Regions from separate parts of the Streptomyces sp. NPDC046805 genome, predicted to be linked through region 2. Evidence: riboswitches for the same ligand, from Rfam matches in the RefSeq annotation. Region 2 holds a riboswitch; the other holds the start of a gene.
The links. Region 2 has a riboswitch for S-adenosylmethionine ahead of ABZ910_RS04315 (aminotransferase class V-fold PLP-dependent enzyme). Riboswitches for the same ligand answer to the same signal wherever they lie in the genome.
Positions count from the first base shown of each region.

Region 1 (3,397 bases), on a different contig from region 2:
GCCCGGCCCGTAAACCCTCAAACTCGTATACGGCCGCTCGACAGCCGCCGCGCGAACGATCAGGCCACCCGGCGCGAGGCGTACTCCGCGATCTCCACCATCGGCGGCCGCTCCTCGGTGTCCACCGAGTAGGTGCGCGGCTCGAAGCCCTCCTCGCCCCGCTCGAACTGGGTGAGCGCCGGGCGGACGAGATGCCCGCGGGCCAGCCGGAGCTGTGCGGTGCGATAGATCGCGGCTGCCATCCGGCCCAGTGCCTGCCCGTCCTGGTGCCGGTGCTTGCGCACGCCCACGTCGACCTGGGCCAGCGCGTCCAGGCCCACCAGGTGCAGGGCGTCGACCAGCATGCCCAGCTCGACGCCGTATCCGACGGGGAACGGCAGTTGCTCGAGGAGCGAGCGGCGCGCCGCGTACTCGCCGCCCAGCGGCTGCACGAACCCGGCCAGCTGCGGCCAGTGCATGTTCAGCAGCGGACGGGCCATCAGCTCGGTGACCCGGCCGCCCTGCCCGGCCGCCCCGCCGAGCGGACGGTCGTACATCGCCTTGACCAGGTCCACCTCCGGGTCGGTGAGCAGCGGGCCCACGATCCCGGAGACGAAGTCGGAGGAGAACTCCTTCAGGTCCGCGTCGATGAAGCAGACGATGTCCCCCGTGGTGACCAGCAGCGACCGCCACAGCACCTCGCCCTTGCCGGGCACGGCGGGTATGCGCGGCAGGATCTCGTCGCGGTGCACGACCCGCGCGCCCGCGGCGGCGGCCACCTCGGAGGTGCGGTCGGTGGATCCCGAGTCGACGACGACGATCTCGTCGACGAGCGGGGCCTGCTCCACGAGGTCGTGGCGGATCACGGTGACGATGTCGCCGACCGTCTCCTCCTCGTTGAGCGCGGGCAGCACGACGGAGACCGACTGCCCCGTGCGCTGCTTGGCCGCCAGGATCTGGTGGAGCGGCCGGTCGGTCACGGACCAGGAGCGGGTGCTCAGCCAGCGCTCGACTTCTTCCAGCACGGTCTGCGGATCCTCACTGTTCGTGATCACACCTGTGCCCCGTGTGATCCATCTCGCGGTTCGGACGTCTCTCTCAACTGTCCTGGCCTTCGGTTACAGTCTTGAACAACGCGGATGACCATCGCATGTCGGGGGTCACCGGCGTTCACAACCGCATACAGCTCATCCAGAGGGGCAGAGGGACACGGCCCGATGAAGCCCCGGCAACCCTCCGGCCGGTACTCGTCTTATCCAGCGAGGCTCCCGGCTTGGGAAGGTGCCAAATCCGTCTCACGGCGAGATGCGTCGTGAGGAAGATGAGGAGAAAGGGCCTCGCCTCACATGGCTGTGCAGACTGTCGTTTCCACCACTGCCAACCCCACGCGATCCCTCGATCATTCCGTCGACCTCGGCCCCGCCGCCGCCCTGAGCTGCCGCGAGTGCGGGCACCGCGTGCCGCTGGGTCCGGTCTTCGCCTGCGAGGAGTGCTTCGGCCCGCTCGAGATCGCGTACGACTTCTCGGCGTACGACACCGAGGAACTCCGCCGCCGCATCGAGTCGGGCCCCGCGAACATCTGGCGCTACGCGCCCCTGCTCCCCGTCCCGGCGGACGTGGCCGACAAGCCCAACATCAACCCCGGCTGGACCAAGCTCGTCCAGGCCGACAACCTGGCCCGTGAACTCGGCGTCACCGGCGGGTTGTATGTGAAGGACGACTCCGGCAACCCGACGCACTCCTTCAAGGACCGCGTCGTCGCCCAGGCCCTGGAGGCCGCCCGCGCCTTCGGCTTCACCACCCTCTCCTGCTCCTCGACCGGCAACCTGGCCGGTGCGGTGGGCGCCGCCGCGGCCCGGGCCGGCTTCCGCTCCTGCGTGTTCATCCCGCACGACCTGGAGCAGGGCAAGATCGTCATGGCCGCGGTCTACGGCGGCGACCTCGTCGGCATCGAGGGCAACTACGACGACGTGAACCGCTTCTGCTCCGAGCTGATCGGCGACCCGGCCGGCGAGGGCTGGGGCTTCGTCAACGTCAACCTCCGGCCGTACTACGCGGAGGGCTCCAAGACGCTCGCGTACGAGATCTGCGAGCAGCTCGGCTGGCGCCTGCCCGACCAGATCGTCGTCCCCATCGCCTCCGGCTCCCAGCTCACGAAGATCGACAAGGGGCTGAAGGAGCTCATCGAGCTCGGGCTGGTCGAGGACCGGCCGTACCGGATCTTCGGCGCGCAGGCCGAGGGCTGCTCGCCGGTGTCGACGGCCTTCAAGGCCGGTCACGACGTGGTCCGCCCGCAGAAGCCGGACACCATCGCCAAGTCCCTCGCCATCGGCAACCCGGCCGACGGCCCCTACGTCCTCGACATCGCGCGCCGCACCGGCGGCGGGGTGGAGGACGTGACGGACGAGCAGATCGTGGACGCCATCAGGCTGCTCGCCCGGACCGAGGGCATCTTCGCCGAGACGGCGGGCGGTGTGACGGTGGGCGTCACCCGCAAGCTGATCGACAGCGGCGTGCTCGACCCGACGAAGACGACCGTCGTCCTCAACACCGGCGACGGCCTCAAGACCCTGGACGCGGTGGCCGGCACCGGGCTGACCGCGACCATCCGCCCGAACCTCGACTCCTTCCGAGAGGCTGGCCTCGCATGAGCGTGACCGTCCGCATTCCCACCATCCTGCGCACCTACACCGGCGGCGAGGCCGAGGTGAACGCCGACGGCGCGACCCTCGCCGACGTCATCGCCGACCTGGAGAAGAACCACACCGGCATCGCCGCCCGGGTCCTCGACGACCAGGGCAAACTGCGCCGCTTCGTCAACGTGTACGTCAACGACGACGACGTCCGTTTCGAGCAGGGCCTTCAGACCGTGACCCCGGACGGCGCGGGAGTCTCCATCATTCCGGCGGTCGCCGGCGGTTGATCATTACCTTTGGTAACTCCGGTTACCGATGGTGCGTCGCATTGCCCCCTCCGTGAGAGAAACGGAGGGGGCAATTCAGCGTGATTGAGCGCGGTACAGTTGGGGAACGCGTTCCCGATCTCCGGGGCGCAAGCCATGGATTCTTGCCGCACACCTGACGAGAAGTAGCCAAACTGCGCGCGCTCTTCGCGGCATTTGTTCCTTTTGTGGGGCCCGACTTGCCCTGAATTTCGGTGAATTCTCGCCACATTCCGGATCGTACGCGTCCAGAATTCTCGTCCGATTGACCTGTTGCAGACGGCAGTTGGGCAGATACATTCAGCCGCGGTCGACGCGTTCCGGCGCACGCCCCCAAAGCGTGAGGGGTGAGGTCTGACCCGGATCCGCGAAGTGCGGATCTGTGCAAGGGCCAGTAATAGGGGAGTTAGGCATGGCTCAGGGCACCGTCAAGTGGTTCAACGCGGAGAAGGGGTACGGCTTCATCGCGGTCGACGG
Region 1 covers NZ_JBEYYC010000014.1:179,058-182,454, reverse strand. The annotation lists gene ABZ910_RS17600 (glucosyl-3-phosphoglycerate synthase) at 60-1,004, opposite strand; SAM riboswitch class I at 1,164-1,307, shown strand; gene thrC (threonine synthase) at 1,326-2,630, shown strand; gene ABZ910_RS17590 (MoaD/ThiS family protein) at 2,627-2,902, shown strand; gene ABZ910_RS17585 (cold-shock protein) at 3,333-3,397, shown strand, end outside.
Region 1: another riboswitch for S-adenosylmethionine. It lies ahead of thrC (threonine synthase); the one in region 2 lies ahead of ABZ910_RS04315 (aminotransferase class V-fold PLP-dependent enzyme).

Region 2 (3,397 bases):
CCGATGCGCTTCCCCGCCTGGGTCGTGCTGCCCTTCTGGGCGGCGCTGCAGTGGGTGGCGGCGGGCCGCGCCTCCCAGGGGCCGGGGGTCGCGTATCTGGCCCACGTGGTGGGCTTCGGGCTGGGGTTCCTCTTCGCGTGGGTGCGGTTCGGGCGTGGGACTAAAGTGAGGGCCAGCCCAGCTCCGGCCTCCGAGGGAGAGAACCAGCCGTGATCACCGCGATCGTGCTCATCAAGACCAGCGTGGACCGGATTCCGGAGATCGCGGAACAGATCGCCTCGCTGGAGTCGGTCAGCGAGGTCTTCTCCGTCACCGGTACCTACGACCTGATCGCCATGGTCCGGGTGAGGGAGCACGAGGACCTCGCGGAGGTCATCCCCGGCCGGATCAGCAAGATCCCCGGCGTGGAGGGAACGGACACGCACGTGGCGTTCCGTACGTACTCGCAGCACGACCTGGAGGCGGCCTTCGCGATCGGGCTGGACTCGTAGGGCCCGGGCGTTCCGCTCACACCTCCGGGACGCAGCGGCCGTCCACCGTGCGGTAGCGCCACCTGGCCCCGTCCCGGACCAGCTCCCGTACGGCGTTCACGAACCGCTCGACATGCTCGTCCGGCGTGCCCGCGCCGAAGCTGACGCGGACGGCGTGGAGCGCCCCCGCGGGGGCGCCGCACTCGCCCCGGGTCCCCGGTTCGCCGCCCAGCAGGGTGCGCACGAGCGGGTGGGCGCAGAACAGGCCGTCGCGGACGCCGATGCCGTACTCGGCGGAGAGGGCGGCGGCGAAGTGAGAGCTGCTGAAGCCCTCGACGACGAAGGAGAGCACGCCCACGCGGGGCGCGTCGTCGCCGAAGAGGGACAGCACCCGCACCTCGGGAATCCCGGCGAGCCCCGCGCGCACCACGTCGACGAGGTGCCGCTCGCGCGCGACGAGCGTGTCGAAACCGGCCTCGGTGAGGGCCGCGCAGGCGGAGGCGATGGCGTAGGCGCCGATGACGTTCGGCGAGCCCGCCTCGTGCCGGGCCGCGCCCTCGTGCCACTCCACGTCCACTCCCCCGTCCCTGCGCCGGGTGACCGTGCGGCTGGCGCCGCCGCCCGCGAGGTACGGCTCGGCCGCGCGCAGCCAGTCGGCGCGGCCCGCCAGGACGCCGGAGCCGAAGGGGGCGTACAGCTTGTGGCCGGAGAAGGCGACCCAGTCGACGTCGAGGTCCCGCACCGACACCGGGTGGTGCGGGGCCAGCTGGGCGGCGTCCAGGACGATCCGGGCGCCGTGCGCATGGGCGGCGGCGGCCAGTTCCCGTACCGGCCAGAGCTCACCGGTGACGTTGGACGCCCCGGTGACGCAGACGAGGGCCGGGGTGCCCGGGTCGCGGTCGGCCAGGGCCCGCTCCAGGGCGCGGACGGCCTGCAGCGGGCTGCGCGGGGCGTCGAGCCAGGTGACGCGGGCCCCCTTCCACGGCAGGAGCGCGGCATGGTGCTCGGTCTCGAAGACGAAGACCTGGCAGCCCTCGGGGAGCGCGCCGGCGAGGAGGTTGAGGGAGTCGGTGGTGGACCGGGTGAACACCACCTGGTCGTCGGCGCGGCAGTCGAGGAAGCCGGCGACGGTCCTGCGGGCCTTCTCGAACAGGTCGGTCGAGAGCTGGGAGAGGTGTCCGGCACCGCGGTGGACGCTGCCGTAGTAGGGGGCGTACGCGGCCACGTCGTCCCAGACCCGCTGGAGCGCCGGGGCGCTGGCCGCGTAGTCGAGCGCGGCGTAGGGCACCTCGCCGCCGGTGACGAGCGGCACGGTGACGTCCCGGCCGAGGACGGGCAGCGGGGCGGTGGCAAGGGTGGAGCAGGGCATGGCGGAACTCCCGTGAAAGCAGGGGCACTTCACTGCGCGAGCGGCGCGTGCCGGCGCGGGTGAAGGTAAGAGTGGTATGCGGAGGCGGGGCTCGGCGGCCCTAGGGCCTTTCTTCCGGATCAAGCCGGCTCCTGCCGACTGCGCTTCCTGGCCGACCCGAGCGGGGTCTGGTGCGTGCAGCTGCAAGGCGAGTGGAGACAACGCCGCAGATGCGCGTGCCAGGGCCCGCGACCCCCGGCAGGATCCGGAAGAGAGGCCCTAGCGCATTCGCTTGCTCACGGGGAGGCTCCCTCGAACGACCAGGACCCCTGGTGTCGCAAGGGGTCCGCGCTTGCCGCAGACCTCGCTGCCTGCGGCCTGGTCCTCACCCGGGGCACCCCGCCACGGACGGAGGGTTGCCGGACAGCCGGCCGGGGCCTTGTGGCTGTCGCTCATGACCTGGTCGTCATCCTGCCACACGCTCTTCGACGCGCAAGGCGCGGTCCGGCATCCGGACCGCGCCTTGCGCGTCGTACGAGCGAGTTCAGGCGTTGCTCGCGGCCACCCACCGCTCCAGGGCCCGCTTCGCCGCCCCCGAGTCGATCGACTCCGCCGCGCGGTCCATGCCCGCGCGGATCTGCTCGGTCAGGCTGCCGGAGCCGGGCTCCAGCGCCACCAGGGCCGCCGCCGAGTTCAGCAGGACGGCGTCCCGCACCGGGCCCGTCTCGCCGTCCAGCACCCGCCGGGCGACCTCCGCGTTGTACGCCGGGTCGCCGCCCCGCAGCGCCTCCACCGGCACCAGCTCGATGCCGACGTCGCGCGGGTCGAAGGCCTCCTCGGTGGCCTTGCCGTCCCGCACCAGCCACACCCGGGAGGTGGACGTGGTGGTGAGCTCGTCGAGGCCGTCGTCGCCCCGGAAGACCAGGGACGAGTTGCCGCGCTCGGCGAAGACACCGGCGACGATCGGCGCCATACGGGGGTCGGCGACGCCGACCGCCTGGGCCCTGACCTTCGCCGGGTTGGTCAGCGGGCCGAGTATGTTGAACGTCGTACGGATGCCCAACTGGCCGCGCGCGGCGGCCACATGGCGCAGCGCCGGGTGGAACTTCACCGCGAAGCAGATCGTGATGCCCGCTTCCTCGGCGACCTCGGCCGTACGCCTCGGGGTCAGATCGAGGTTGATGCCGAGCTTCTCCAGGACGTCCGAGGAACCCGACGCCGAGGACGCGGCCCGGTTGCCGTGCTTGACGACCTTGACGCCCGTGCCGGCGACGACGATCGACGACATCGTGGAGATGTTCACCGTCTTCGCGCCGTCGCCGCCCGTGCCGACGATGTCGACGGCGGCCCCCGGCACCTCGATCACGTTGGCGTGCTCGTACATCGTGCGGACGAGACCGCTGATCTCCTCGACCGTCTCGCCCTTGGCGCGCAGGGCCACGGCGAAGCCGGCGATCTGGGCGTCGGTCGCCTCGCCCCGCATGATCAGGTCCATCGCCCAGGCGGTGTCGTCGGCGCTCAGGTTCCGGCCCTCCAGCAGGCCGTTCAGCAGGGCGGGCCACGAACGCGCCGCCGCGGT
Region 2 covers NZ_JBEYYC010000002.1:336,468-339,864, forward strand. The annotation lists gene ABZ910_RS04305 (rhomboid family intramembrane serine protease) at 1-213, shown strand, start outside; gene ABZ910_RS04310 (Lrp/AsnC ligand binding domain-containing protein) at 210-491, shown strand; gene ABZ910_RS04315 (aminotransferase class V-fold PLP-dependent enzyme) at 508-1,839, opposite strand; SAM riboswitch class IV at 2,162-2,278, opposite strand; gene trpD (anthranilate phosphoribosyltransferase) at 2,363-3,397, opposite strand, start outside.